Regions from separate parts of the Mesorhizobium sp. B3-1-9 genome, predicted to be linked through region 1. Evidence: riboswitches for the same ligand, from Rfam matches in the RefSeq annotation. Region 1 holds a riboswitch; the other holds the start of a gene.

Evidence for each region. Region 1 has a riboswitch for S-adenosylmethionine ahead of FJW07_RS02505 (O-succinylhomoserine sulfhydrylase). Riboswitches for the same ligand answer to the same signal wherever they lie in the genome.
Region 2: it holds a riboswitch for S-adenosylmethionine, as region 1 does, so the genes downstream of both, FJW07_RS21065 (homoserine O-acetyltransferase) here and FJW07_RS02505 (O-succinylhomoserine sulfhydrylase) in region 1, are expected to answer to the same signal.

The regions. Positions count from the first base shown of each region.
Region 1 covers NZ_VFTJ01000001.1:532,780-539,859, reverse strand. The annotation lists gene araD1 (AraD1 family protein) at 56-1,051, shown strand; gene FJW07_RS02510 (2'-deoxycytidine 5'-triphosphate deaminase) at 1,093-2,187, opposite strand; SAM riboswitch at 2,265-2,342, shown strand; gene FJW07_RS02505 (O-succinylhomoserine sulfhydrylase) at 2,399-3,589, shown strand; gene FJW07_RS02500 (ceramide glucosyltransferase) at 3,728-4,870, opposite strand; gene apaG (Co2+/Mg2+ efflux protein ApaG) at 5,148-5,540, shown strand; gene FJW07_RS02490 (Hsp33 family molecular chaperone) at 5,741-6,769, opposite strand; gene argF (ornithine carbamoyltransferase) at 6,893-7,080, opposite strand, start outside.
Region 2 covers NZ_VFTJ01000012.1:112,453-119,532, reverse strand. The annotation lists gene metW (methionine biosynthesis protein MetW) at 1-371, opposite strand, end outside; gene FJW07_RS21065 (homoserine O-acetyltransferase) at 451-1,620, opposite strand; SAM riboswitch at 1,717-1,794, opposite strand; gene FJW07_RS21060 (AraC family transcriptional regulator) at 1,967-2,818, opposite strand; gene FJW07_RS21055 (phytanoyl-CoA dioxygenase family protein) at 3,007-3,762, shown strand; gene FJW07_RS21050 (ABC transporter permease) at 3,897-4,919, shown strand; gene FJW07_RS21045 (sugar ABC transporter substrate-binding protein) at 5,010-5,978, shown strand; gene FJW07_RS21040 (sugar ABC transporter ATP-binding protein) at 6,038-7,080, shown strand, end outside.

The DNA of each region.
Region 1 (7,080 bases):
CGCGCCAGTCAAGGCTTGCCCGCGGGCGGCCGGCAAAATGAGAGAGGATTTCAACATGCTGATCTCCCAGATCCTCGACGACGCCGAGACGATCCGCGTCGTCGCCCGCAACGGCGGCGGCAAGACCAGGATCATCAACGGCGCGCGCAGCGTCTATTCGCTGGCGATGGAGGCCGCGCGCACCGGCACCGGGCTCGAAGCGCTGATCGAGCGCAAGGGCTATGGCGAGACGGTCGATCTCGATGCCGCCTACAAGAGGGGCAGGCTGGTGTCGCCGATCAACCACCCCGATCCCGCGCATCTGCATCTCACCGGCACCGGCCTGACGCATCTCGGCTCCGCGGCGACGCGCGATTCCATGCACAAGAAGCTCAGCGAGGGCGGCGAGGAGGAGCTCACCGATTCCATGAAGATGTTCCGCATGGGGCTGGAAGGCGGCAAGCCGGCCAAAGGACAGGTCGGCGTGCAGCCGGAATGGTTCTACAAAGGCAACGGCACGATGGCGGTGGCCCCCGGCGCGCCCCTGATGTCGCCGGCCTTTGCGCAGGACGGCGGCGAGGAGCCGGAGATCGCCGGCATCTATGTGATCGGCGACGACGGCGCGCCGTTCCGGGTCGGCTTCACGCTGTCGAACGAGTTTTCCGACCACGTGACGGAGCGGGTGAACTACCTGTTCCTCGCCCATTCCAAGCTACGCAACGCCTCGTTCGGCCCCGAGATCCTGATCGGCGGCTTGCCCGCCGACATCAGGGGCGCCTCGCGCATCTGGCGCGACGGCAAGCTTTTGTGGGAAAAGCCGTTCCTGTCCGGCGAAGCGAACATGTCGCACACCATCGCCAATCTCGAGCACCATCATTTCAAATATTCGGCCTTCCGCCAGCCGGGCGACGTGCATGTGCATATGTTCGGCACGGCGACGCTGTCCTTCGCCGATGGCATCAGGACCGAGGCCGGCGATACGTTCGAGATCGAAGCGCAGGATTTCGGCCTGCCGCTGCGCAACCCGCTGGAGATCGAGAAGCCGGTCAAGGTGGCGGTGAAGGCGCTGTGAGAGCGTGATCTCCCCCAAGGGGGAGATCAGCAGCTCAGACCTTAGCGCGCGGCGCGAAAATGCTTGGAGAGCTTCAGGCCCTGCGCCTGGTAGTTCGAGCCGAGATCGGTACCGTAAAGAGCCTGCGGGCGCTGCAGCATGTGCTCGTAGACGAGACGGCCGACGATCTGGCCGTGGTCGAGGATGAACGGCACCTCGTGGCTGCGCACTTCCAGCACCGCCCGGCTGCCGCTGCCGCCGGCGGCGGAATGGCCGAAGCCCGGATCGAAGAAGCCGGCATAGTGGACGCGGAACTCGCCGACCAGCGGATCGAAGGGCGTCATCTCGGCGGCGTAGAGCGGCGGCACGTGCACCGCTTCGCGCGAGACTAGGATGTAGAATTCGTCGGGGTCGAGCACGAGTTCGCCGGCGCCGCTCTTGTAGATCGGCTCCCAGAAATCGACGACATCCTGCGCGGCGCGCTTGTCGACATCGACCAGGCCGGTGTGGTGCTTGCCGCGATAGCCGACAAGGCCGTCCTTGTCGCCGTCGAGGTCGATGGAGAGCGCGATGCCACCGCCTGAAATATTGGGCGGCTCGGTGGCGACCAGCATCTCGGCGCGGTGAAGGTCGCGCAGCTCGCTCTCCGAAAGCACCGCGTTGCCGGTGCGGAAACGGATCTGCGACAGCCGCGAGCCGGCCCGCACGACGATCGGGAAGGTGCGCGGGCTGACTTCGAGATAGAGCGGCCCGTGATAGCCGGCGGCGATCTTGTCGAACTCGTGGCCGCGATCGGTCATCACCCGGGTGAAGATGTCGAGCCGCCCGGTCGAGCTCTTGGGATTGGCGGAAGCGGACACATTCGAGGGCAGCGCCAAGCTTTCGAGCAGCGGCACGATGTAGACGCAACCCGTCTCCAGCACCGCGCCCTCGGCGAGGCTGAATTCATGCAACTTCAGCCGCTCGAGCTTGTCGGCTACCCGATGATCGGGACCGGGCAGGAAGGAGGCGCGCACGCGGAAGGCCGTGTCGCCGAGCCTCAGGTCAAGGCTGGCCGGCTGGATCTGGTTGGTGTCCAGCGCGCGCGGCGACTTCAGCGCACCGGACTGGAACAGCGCGGAAATATCCTGGTCGGGAAGAATGCCTGTCTGCCGCAAAGTCTTACTCCGCTCTGCTGGTACAAACCTCTTAATGAAGCCGGCAATTGACGCAAGCGCGGCGCGGGTCTAAAGGGTCGTTATCCCGTGGTGATTTGGCCGGTCGGCTTGCAGCCACGTTAAACAAGTCGCTAAAGGACCGTCGAGCCGCAAGGCTATATGGACCGGTTGCGACTTCGCGGCCGGTTTTTTTGTGTCTGGAAGCAGGGCTATGAGCACCAAGAAGCGCAACTGGAAACCTCAGACGGCACTCGTGCATGGCGGAACGCTGCGTTCCGGCTTCGGCGAGACATCCGAGGCGATGTATCTCACCCAGGGCTATGTCTACGAGACGGCGCAAGCCGCGGAAGCCCGCTTCAAGGGCGAGGAGCCCGGTTTCATCTATTCGCGTTACGCCAACCCGACGGTCGACATGTTCGAAAAGCGCATGTGCGCGCTCGAAGGCGCCGAGGATGCCCGCGCCACCGCTTCCGGCATGGCGGCCGTCTCAGCCGCGTTGCTGTGCAGCGCCAAGGCCGGCGACCATATCGTGGCGGCGCGCGCCCTGTTCGGCTCCTGCCGCTGGGTGGTCGAGACGCTGGCGCCGCGCTACGGCATCCAGGCGACGCTGGTCGACGGCACCGACATCGCCAATTGGGAAAAGGCGATAAGGGCGAACACCAAGCTGTTCTTCCTCGAAAGCCCGACCAATCCGACGCTGGAAGTGGTCGACATCGCCGCGGTTGCCAAGCTCGCCAATTCGATCGGCGCGCGCGTGATCGTCGACAATGTCTTCGCCACGCCGCTGCAGCAGAAGCCGCTGCAGCTCGGCGCCCATATTGTCGTCTATTCGGCGACCAAGCACATAGACGGCCAGGGCCGCTGCCTCGGCGGCGTCATCCTGTCCGACAAGAAATGGATCGACGAGAACCTGCACGACTATTTCCGCCACACCGGTCCCAGCCTGTCGCCCTTCAACGCCTGGACGCTGTTGAAAGGCCTGGAGACGCTGCCGCTGCGCGTGCGCCAGCAGACCGAAAGCGCCGGCAAGATCGCGGATTTCCTCGCCGGCCGATCGGAGATCGCCCGCGTCATCTATCCGGGCCGGGCCGACCACCCGCAGGCGGATGTCGTCAAGAAGCAGATGTCGGGCGGCTCGACGCTGATCTGCCTCGACGTCAAGGGCGGCAAGCAGGCGGCCTTCGCCTTTCAGAACGCGCTCGACATCGTGCTGATCTCGAACAATCTCGGCGACGCCAAGAGCCTGATCACCCATCCGGCGACGACGACGCACAAGAACCTGAGCGACGACGCGCGGGCCGAACTCGGCATAGGACCCGGCACGCTCAGGCTCTCCGTCGGTCTGGAGGACGCCGACGACCTGCTGGAGGACATCCAGCAGGCGCTGAAGGCGGCCAAATAAGACCTGCAGCGGCGACCGTCGCTACACAGGATTTTAAAGCGCGTCGCGCTGAAGCGGATTCAGGCGACGCGCTTTTAAGCCTTTGTTTTCATGCATGTCGTTATCGCAAAACCGCTGCACACTTTTGCGCGACATGCTTTAGGCAAGCTCTTCCAGTTCGGTCATCGTCTTGGTGCGGATGGTCATGGCGTTGCCGCGCCATTCGACGGCGCCGCCGAACCAGGCGCGCGCCCAGATGGCGGGCAGCATCGCGTCGCGCGTGAGCATCACGGTGACGCTGCGCGGCGACAGGTACCAGCCCTTCGCAAAGGCCAGGAGGCATTCCGGCAGGTAGGCGATCGCCAGCACGCCCAAGGCCGTCGTGGGCAGGCTGACGCCGGCGCTTGCCGCCGCAATCAGCGCCAGCAGCAGCGGCACCGCAGCGCCGGTCAGGATCTCCGGCGCGAAGAACAGCGGGAAGGTGACGCGGCGCAGCCGCGCCCAGCGCGCCTGGCGCGACCAGATCTCGGCGAGCCGGCGCTGGCCGAGCGGCTGCTCGAAAGGCGAAGCGACGAGATTGACGCGCAGGCCCAGGCTGTTGACCAGCTTGGTGGCGGCCGCGTCCTCGGCGATCTCGGCGGCCAAAGCCTGGATACCGCCATTGGCATCGAGCATCGGCTTGTTCCACAGCATGCTCTTGCCTTGGGCGAAGCCGAGCCCAAGCGCCTCGCCGGCATACTGCCAGCGCGCCTGCAGCGTGTTGAGGAAGGCGCATTCGACTTCGGCCCAAAACCCATCCGGCCGCGACCCGATCGGCGTCGAGCAGACGAGGCCGGTATCCGGGCGCCATGCCGCCATCAGGTGCTGGACATAGTCCCTCGGCATCAGAACATTGGAATCGGCGAGGACCACCCAATCGTGCCGCGCAGCCTGCCAGCCCTTGATGCAGTTGTTGAGCTTGGGATTGGCGCTGACGCGGTCGTCGCCGATCAGGAGTCGCGCCGGCACCTTCGGATAGCGGGCGATCGCCGCATCGATCAGCTTGACCACCGGGTCTTCGGCATGCGCGACGCAGAAGATCAGCTCGTAGCGCGGCCAATCGAGCGAGAAGGCGCGCTGCAGGGTCTCCTGTGTGAACGGCTCGACGCCGCGCGACGGCACGATGATCGAGACCGGCTGTGCGCCGACGGGCGGCGCAATGACATGCCGCCATTTCAGCCGCGACGCGGCGAGCAGGATGCTGGTGAGATTGGACAGAAGAAGGGCTGACGAAGCCAGGCCGGCTGCGATAGTCAGTTCCATCGAGATCTGGTCACTCTCTATCTCTTTGTTTTCACGCAATTCCGGACGGAAAACTGCTCACACTTTTCCTGGAATTGCTCTCGGCCGCATGCGCCCATTTCATCAGTTACAGAGCGCCCGAGTCGCCCGGCACGGTTTGTGCACACCAACATTGTCATGTGTCACTTAAATGACATTGTTTTTCGGCACGTGCGCTACAAGGCTGGCAGGATGGTCGGCGTTGCGCGCGTAACAGCGAAGCGCAACGAATGTTCCGCAGCGGCAACCGGAGTGGCCCATGTATCGCGCAGTGACGCGCAACATCGAAGTGCTGGTCAGGCCCTTCTATCTGGAGGACCGCTCCGATCCGTCCGAGAACCGCTATGTCTGGGGCTATCAGGTGACGATCGACAACCGCTCCGACGAGTTCGTGCAGCTTGTGTCGCGCTACTGGCACATCACCGATGGTCGGGGCCGGGTCGAGGAGGTGCGCGGCGCCGGCGTCGTCGGCGACCAGCCGGAACTCAATCCCGGCGACAGCTACCAGTACACCTCGGGCTGCCCGCTCTCGACGCCGTCGGGCATCATGGTCGGCCATTACACGATGCGCAACGGCCGCGGCGAGACGTTCGATATCGCCATTCCGGCTTTCTCGCTCGATATGCCGGGGACAAGGCGCACGGTGAATTAGGCGTCGGCGATTAGCGTCTTTCTCCCCGTTCAACGGGGAGAAATGCCCGGCAGGGCAATGAGGGGCAGCGCCAAACTTCTGAGATTTTTTGAGGCAGACGACCGCGTCGTCAGCGTGTCGCTATCACCACCAACCAAGGCGCTGCCCCTCATCCGCCCTTTGGGCACCTTCTCCCCGTGAAACGGGGAGAAGAAAGGAGCTTACTTCACGAATTCGGCCGGGTCGAAGTCGTATTGCGTCGAGCAGAACTCGCAGGCGACATGGATGCCGCCATCCTCGGTCGAGTCCTTGATCTCCTGGGCCGAAAAGCCTTCGAGAATGCTGCGGATCTTGTCGCGCGAGCAGGAGCACTGGTCGGCGACAGGCACGCCGCGGAAGACGCGCACGCCGTGTTCGTGGAACAGCCGGTAGAGCAACCGCTCGGCGCCCACCGTCGGGTCGATCAACTCGGTCGGCTCGATTGTGCCGAGCAGCGCCAGCAACTCCTGCCAGGAATTGTCGGCCGGGTGGTCCGCGACGTCACGCGGATCGCCGTCGCCACCGGAAATGTCGGGGACGCGCATGCGCTCCGGCGATTGCGGCAGGAATTGCGCCAGGATGCCGCCGGCGCGCCACTGCTCGCGCGCGCCGGCCGGGCCGGGCGTGACCAGCTTGGCGACCGACATCTTGATATCGGTCGGGATCTGCTCCGACTGCCGGAAATAGGTGCGCGCGGCATCCTCCAGCGAGGTACCGTCGAGCTGAACGATGCCCTGGTAGCGCTGCGTATGCGCGCCCTGGTCGATGGTCAGAGCCAGGACGCCGTTGCCGAGCAGCGTCTGCTGCGAGGTCTCGCCGGCGGCGGTCAGCGCCTGCAGCCGGTCGGCATCGAAACGCGCATAGGCGCGCAGCGCATGCGGCGTGGTGAAATCGGCCACCAGCATGTCGACCGGACCGTCGGTGCGGGTCTGCAGGATGAACTTGCCTTCGAACTTCAGTGAGGTGCCGAGCAGCACGGTGAGCACGCAGGCTTCCGCCAGCAGGCGGGCGACCGGTTCTGGGTAATTGTGGCGGCTCAGAATAGCGTCGAGCATCGGCCCGAGCTGCACGGTACGGCCGCGCACATCGAGCGGCGCGACCTCGTAAGGCACGACGTGATCGTCGCCGGCGAAGCCGAATTCACCGAGTTGGGGTTTATGCTCAGCCAAGGTCTGGGTTTCCAACATGACAAAACTCCGGGGCGCAGCCATGCAACCCGATGAGCCGCATGCGTCGAAGCGCGTTCAATTTACGTGATGGCCCGCAAATAGGCATCACATATCCCCAGATCAAGTTGAGTCCGATCGGGCCGGAAGCGGTCAGGTCGGCCCTTCTCAAGCGCCCAGGCACCAAGCCAGCACCGCCTTCTGGGCGTGCAGCCGGTTCTCGGCCTCGTCGAAGACCACCGAATGCGGCCCGTCGATCACCTCGTCGGTGACCTCCTCGCCGCGATGCGCCGGCAGGCAGTGCATGAACAAGGCATCGGGCTTGGCCTTTGCCATCAGCGCCGCATTGACCTGAT
Region 2 (7,080 bases), on a different contig from region 1:
ACGCGCCAGTGGCCGAAATTGGGGAAGGAGACGATGGCGCGGTTGCCGATCCGAAGCAGCTCGTCGAGCACGACCTTCGGGTTGCGCGTCGCCTGCAGCGTCTGCGACAGCACGACGAAGTCGAAGCCCTTGTCGGCGTAGAATTTCAGATCCGTGTCGGCGTCGCCCTGGATAACCGATAGCCCGCGCGCCACGCATTCATTGACGCCGCGCTGCGACAGTTCCAGCCCGCGGCCGTCGACCTGCTTGGTCTCCTGCAGGAGTTCCAGAAGCACGCCGTCGCCCGAGCCGACATCGAGGACGCGCGAATTGGCCGGAATGAGATCGGTGACGACCTCGAGGTCGACACGCTGGGCGCGATTGACGCTCATGGCCTTGCCTCCTGCATGGCGCGCGATCCGGCTCCGAAAAGTCTGCAACTTTCTGCGTTCGCTGACCTTCGGTTCGGGGTCATGCGCTGAGCCCCCTGGCGCGGGCGGCCGACGCGACGAAGCCGTTGATGGCCGCGAACAGCTCCGGCTCGTCGAGCAGGAAGGCGTCGTGGCCGCGATCGGTCTCGATCTCGACGAAGGAGACGGAAGCGCCCGCCGCGTTCAAGGCATGCACGATCGATCGGCTCTCCTCGGTCGGGAACAGCCAGTCGCTGGTGAAGGAGACCAGGCAAAAGCGCGTCTTGGTGCCGGCGAAGGCGTCGGCGAGGCGCCCGCCGTGATCGGCGGCAAGGTCGAAATAGTCCATCGCGCGAGTCAGATAGAGGTAGGAATTGGCGTCGAAGCGGTCGACGAAGGTCATGCCCTGATGGCGCAGATAGCTTTCGATCTGGAAATCGGCGTCGAAGCCGAAGGTCAGCGCCTCGCGGTCCTGCAGATTGCGGCCGAACTTGCGGTGGAGCGCTGCTTCCGAAAGGTAGGTGATGTGAGCGGCCATGCGCGCGACGGCGAGCCCCTTTTCCGGCCGCTTGCCGAAATCGAGATATTTGCCGCCATGCCACTCCGGATCGGCCATGACGGCCTGTCGGCCGACTTCATGGAAGGCGATGTTCTGCGAGGAATGGCGGGCGCCGCTGGCGATCGGCAGGGCGCAGAACACACGCTCCGAATGGCTCGCCGCCCATTCCAGCACCTGCATGCCGCCCATCGAGCCGCCAAGCACGCAGAACAGCTTTTCGATGCCGAAATGATCGACCAGCATCGCCTGCGCGCGCACCATGTCGCGGATGGTGATGATCGGCAGGTCGAGCCCATAAGGCTTGCCTGTCGCCGGATTGGTCGAGGCGGGGCCGGTCGAGCCGAGACAGCCGCCGATGACGTTTGCGCAGATGACGAAGAAGCGGTTGGTGTCGATGATCTTGCCTGGGCCGATCAGCACTTCCCACCAGCCCGGCTTGCCGGTCACCGGATTGGTATTGGCGACGTGCTGGTCGCCCGTCAGCGCGTGGCAGACGAGGATGGCGTTGGAGCGCGCGGCGTTGAGCGTGCCATAGGTCTGGTAGGCGATCTGGAAAGGCGACAGCAGCGTGCCGGCGTCGAGCTTCAGCGGCTTGTCGGGGCCGAACTGCAGCACCGGGCTCGACGGATGGTCGGCCTCGTCCTTGGTCCTTGCAGCGCGTTGAGCGGCCATGTCCATCCTCATCCTGTCCCGCATCGGTCTCGTCCCGATGCGGTGTCCGGCCGGCAGCGGACAACAAAAAACCGGCATTGCCGTCGCAAAGCCGGTTACAGGTTGCAAACGGCCCTTTAGCGAGTTGTTTAACGTGGCTGCAAGCCGACCGGCCAAATCACCACGGAGAAGTCTGGCAGTTCTTCTAGGACCAGCGCCGCGCTTCGTCAACGGGTAGCCTCCTCGCGGCGCTCCAGTCGGTTCACCACACCCAAGCAGGCCATTTCCTGCCAAGCCAACACATGGCCTGCCTTGTCTTGTCGCAGTTTCTTGCCGGAAAGCCGTGTGACGCCTTCGCGGAATCTGTTCAGCGCTTCGACGCAACACCTAGTTCGCTGCGCCGCCAGGCCGAAGGCGAAATGCCAACGGATCGCCTGAATTCGCGGCCGAAATGATAGACGTCGCAAAAGCCGCATGTCTCGGCAATCTCGGCGATCGGCTGGTCGTCCTGCACGAGCAGCGACTGCGCGTGCATCAACCGCTCGCGCATCAGCCACTGATGCGGGCTGGTGCGAAGATAGCGCTGAAACATCCGCCGGGTCTGCGACGGCCCGAGCCCGGTGACGGCCGACAGGGCCGACGCGGTCCATGCGAAACCGAGCGCCCCGCGCATCGCCTCGATACCAGAAGCGAGCGGTTTCGGCAGGTCGTCGCTATCCGGTGCCAACGCGCGATCGATCAGGAGCAGGAATTCGGCAACCAGTTGCGAAAGGCGCAGATCGAGGCTGGCGTCGCGGCGGCGCAACGCGGCAAACAGGCGCTCGAACCATGGGACTGGAGTTGTTCCCTCGGCGAAGGTGGCGCGCGGCGTGCCCTCTCCGAACAGCTTGCGCCGCAGGATGGCGGGCTCCGGGCCGTCCAGCCTGAACCAAAGTACTGTCCAAGGATCCCGGGGATCGGCGGAATGGACGTGCGGAGCCTCGTTCGCCATCCAGACCAATTGACCAGCCCCGACGTCTATCCTTTGCCCAAGCGTTTCGACATAGCCGGCGCCGGCAAGACAGTAGATGATGTCCTGTCCGGGATAGACGGCGCGTTCTATCCGGTAATCCGGTCCGGCGGCGACTTTTCCGGCGCGCAGCACGCTGAACGCGGCGCGGGTCCAGGCCGGGGCTGGCACATAGTGGAAACTCTCAATTACGGACGTTCTTTTGTGCATGCGCGTTTTATACAAAAAATACGTTCCCTTTGTCCATTTTGTTCCGCGGCGGAGGGGCTAAATTCTCCTCAAGAGCCTGGGATTTCCGGCCGGAAACGGATCGGAACCAGGCCTTCAAAAAGGTTCAGGGGCGCCCGTGCCGCATCGCGGGACGCTTTGGGGTTCCAGGGAGAATACCGATGCTCGCGATGACCAGACATGAAGCCGAGCTTTACGCGCGCGACGGCTACATCATTCGCCGTGGCCTGCTGGGCGCCGGTGAAGTCGCCAACTTTCGCGACCACGCCCGCAAGCAACTCGCGGAGGAGCAGAGCAAGGGCGGCGTGATGTCCAAGGGCGACAAGGAGGGCAAGACCACGCTGCTGAAGATGTGGACCAAGGCCGAGGACGACAAATACGGCCTGCTGGCCCGCGACGAACGCATGGTCGATCTGGCCGAGGACGCCGTCGGCAAGCCGATCTACCTCTACAGCCACAAGATGACGATGAAGCAGCCCAACGAAGGCGGCGCATGGGAATGGCACCAGGACTTCGGCTACTGGTACAATTACGGCTGCCTGGCACCGGAAATGATGAGCATCTACGTCGCGCTCGACAAGGCGACCCGCGAAAACGGCTGCCTTCAGGTGCTCAAGGGCACGCACAAGCTCGGCCGCCTCAATCATATCCGCGAGAACGAGCAGACCAATGTCGAGCATGAGCACCTGGAAGCTGCCCTGAAGCGCTTCGAGCACATCTATGTCGAGATGGAGGCGGGCGACGCCCTGGTCTTCGACGGCAACCTGCTGCACCGTTCGGACGCGAACCGCTCGGACACGTATCGCTGGGGCTATATCTGCTCCTACAACGCGGTCGAGAACGCGCCCTTCAAGAAGGTGCGCGAATACGGCAACTACGAACAATTGCGCAAGGTGCCTGCCGGTTCTTTCCAGCAGGCTTCATGAGCAGGCACGACCGGGCAGAAGCCCGGCCTTGAGGACATCGAACCGGGCTTGGGCCCAGGCCGCGGATCGATGGGGAGATGAAGAACAGCGACGGACGGCTGCAGCCGTCGCGCCGCCGTCGAGGGAGGAATGGGATGGCCGATACGGTCAGGAGCGGCGCGCGCGCGGCAGCCGCAGGCCGGTTTGAATTGTCGCGACTCTTGCGGGTCCGTGAGGCTGGCGTGTTCATCGCGCTGGTCGTGATCTGCTTGTTCCTGACCTTCGCGACCGACACCTTCCTCACGTCGCTGAACCTCTTGAACATAGGCCGACAGGTTTCGCTGCTCGGGATCATGGCGGTCGGCATGACGTTCGTGCTGATCTCCGGCGAGGTGGATCTGTCCGTCGGATCGACCTACGCCTTTGCCGGGCTTGCCACCGGCATGCTGATCGTCGCTGGCTGGGGGTTGTTGCCGGCGCTCGGGGTCGGTCTCTTCGCCGGCGCCGTCATCGGCGTCATCAACGGTATCCTGTCCACCTACGGCCGCCTGCCCTCGCTCATCGCCACGCTCGGCATGCTCAGCATCGTCCGCGGCGCCGCGCTCATCCTGACCAACGGCCAGCCCGTCACCGTCAACGCGCGCAACGGCGCGCTTCCCGACGTTCTCGACACCTTCAACTTCATGGGCCAGGGCTATCTGTTCAGCGTCATTCCGATGCAGCTCGTGTTCTTCGCCGTCATCGCCGTGCTGGCATGGCTGGTGCTTTCCTATTCGAACTTCGGCTTCCGGGTGTATGCCGTGGGCGGCAGCGCCAAAGCGGCGCGCGTGTCGGGCATTTCCGTCAACACCGTGAAGATCTGGGCTTTCGTGCTGATGGGGCTGCTCGCCGCCTTCGCCGGCATCCTCAGCCTCGCCTTCCTGCCCAGCGGGCAGGCCGGCCGCACCGGCCTCGGGCTGGAGCTCGACGTCATCGCCGCGACCATCGTCGGCGGCGCCTCGCTGTCGGGCGGCGAAGGCACCATCCTTGGAACCATACTCGGCGTGCTGATCATCGGCGTGATGCGCAACGGCCTTGTGCTGATGGGCGTGTCGCCCTTCGTGCAGGAGCTCATGATCGGCCTCGTCATCATCATCGCCGTCGGCATCGACAAATGGACAACGCGCCGCGCGGCCTAGAACGGCATGATGTCGTCCGAAAACCGCTGCACACTTTTCGGCATCATGCTCTGAGGGCAATCAAGCCAAACAAAAAAGGGAGGACTATCCATGAAAATCAGACACGTCATTCTCGCGGCGGCGCTCAGCCTGCTGCCCACGCTCGCGCATGCCGAGGCCAAGCTTGCCGATTTCTCGCTCGCCGATCGCATCAAGGCCAAGATCGCCGCAGGCCAGCCGCTCGACATCTACGTTTCCTACCATGACGTCTCGAACGAATTCGCGCCGTTCATGAAGGCCGGCGTGCAGCGGGCGGCGACCGAGGACAAGGTCAGCGCGCAGTTCATCGGCCCGGTCGGCGCCGATGCCGACGGCCAGATCAGCGAGATCGAGACGCTGATGGGCAAGATGGACGGCCTGGCGATTTCATCGGTGTCGACCGACGCGCTGGCGCCGCTGATCGACAAGGTGATCGCCGCCGGTATCCCGGTCGTCACGTTCAACACCGACAATCCCGAAAGCAAGCGCCTAGCTTTCGCCGGGCAGGATCTCGTGCAGTCGGGCCGTGAGGCCGGCAAACTGATGGCCAAGGTCCTCGGCGGCAAGGGCAAGGTGATGATCACCACTATCGACGCCGCCGCCCAGTGGTCGCTCGACCGTGAAAAAGGCGCGCGCGAGGCGCTGAAGGCCGAGCCCGGCTTAGAGGTGGTCAGCACGCTGAACACCGGCACCGATCCGCAGAAGATCTATTCGGCGATCGAGAACGCCATGCTGGCGAACCCCTCGATCTCCGGCGTCCTGTCGCTGGAGTGTTGCTCCACGCCCGCCGCCGGCACCTGGGTCGAGCGCAACAAGGCGGCCGACAAGGTGAAGGTGGTCGGCTTCGACCTGCTCGACCAGACCGTGCAGCTCGTGCAGAGCGGCGACGTGCAGGCCACGATCGACCAGGCTCCGGAAAAGCAAGGCTTTGCCGCGGTCGACCTCCTCGTCCAGTTCCTCAAGGGCCAGACGATCGAGAACCTCGACACCGGCGTCGGCGTCTACACCAAGGAGAACATTGCCGAGGTGGCCAAGAAGTAACAATGCCAGCGTGACGGGCCGGCGGGCCGCAGGTTCCGCCGGCCCGTCGAGCCAGCTCGATGACGGCCGCCCCCTCCCTCGCAAACATCGTCGAGATCGCCGGCGTAACCAAGCGGTTTCCCGGTGTGCTCGCGCTTGACCGTATTTCCGTCGGCTTCCGGGCCGGCGAGGTTCACGCCGTGATCGGCGAGAACGGCGCCGGCAAGTCGACGCTGATGAACATCCTAGCCGGGGACCTGCGCCCCGATGGTGGCAAGCTTCTGGTCGAGGGCAGGGAAGTGAAACTTTCCTCCCCGCTCGATAGCCGCGCCCACGGCATCACTGTCGTCTATCAGGAGTTGGCGCTCTGCCCGACGATGAGCGTGGCCGAAAACATCATGATGTCGGACATGGCGGCGCGCTCTGCCGTTTCGTTGCTGCCGCGCGATATGATGCGGCGGGAGGCGCGCGATGCGCTCACCCGGCTCGGCATGGGCGGCCTCGACCCCGACACCAAGGTCGGCCGCCTCTCGGTCGCCGAGATGCAATTGGTCGAAATCGCCGGCGCCATCCGCCAGAATGCCCGCGTGCTCGTGCTCGACGAGCCGAATTCGGCGCTTTCCAAACGCGAAAGCGAAAGGCTGTTCGAGGTCGTCAGGCAGCTCCGCGCCGAGGGCGTGACCATCATCTACGTATCGCACCATCTGCGCGAGGTGCTGGATATCGCCGACCGCGTCACGGTGATGCGCGATGGCCGCACGATCGTGACGATGGACAATGAGGGCCTGTCGGAGGACCAGCTCATCCGGGCCATGGTCGGCCGCGACCTCGACGCCGCCATGCAATGGTCGCTTCAGGTCGAACCCAGGCCTGAAGACGAGGACACCGTGCTGGCGGTCGAGAAGCTCGAGGCGGCGGGACTGGAGGACGTCAGCTTCAGCGTGCGCGCCGGCGAGATCCTCGGCATCGGCGGACTTCCCGATTCCGGCAAGGACGGACTTGGCGACGCGCTTTTCGGGCTCTGCGCCCGGCGCGGCAAGGTCACCGTCGACGGCAAGGAACTGCGCGGCGCCGATCCACTTGCCGCGATCCGCCTCGGCATGTCCTTCGTTCCGGCCGACCG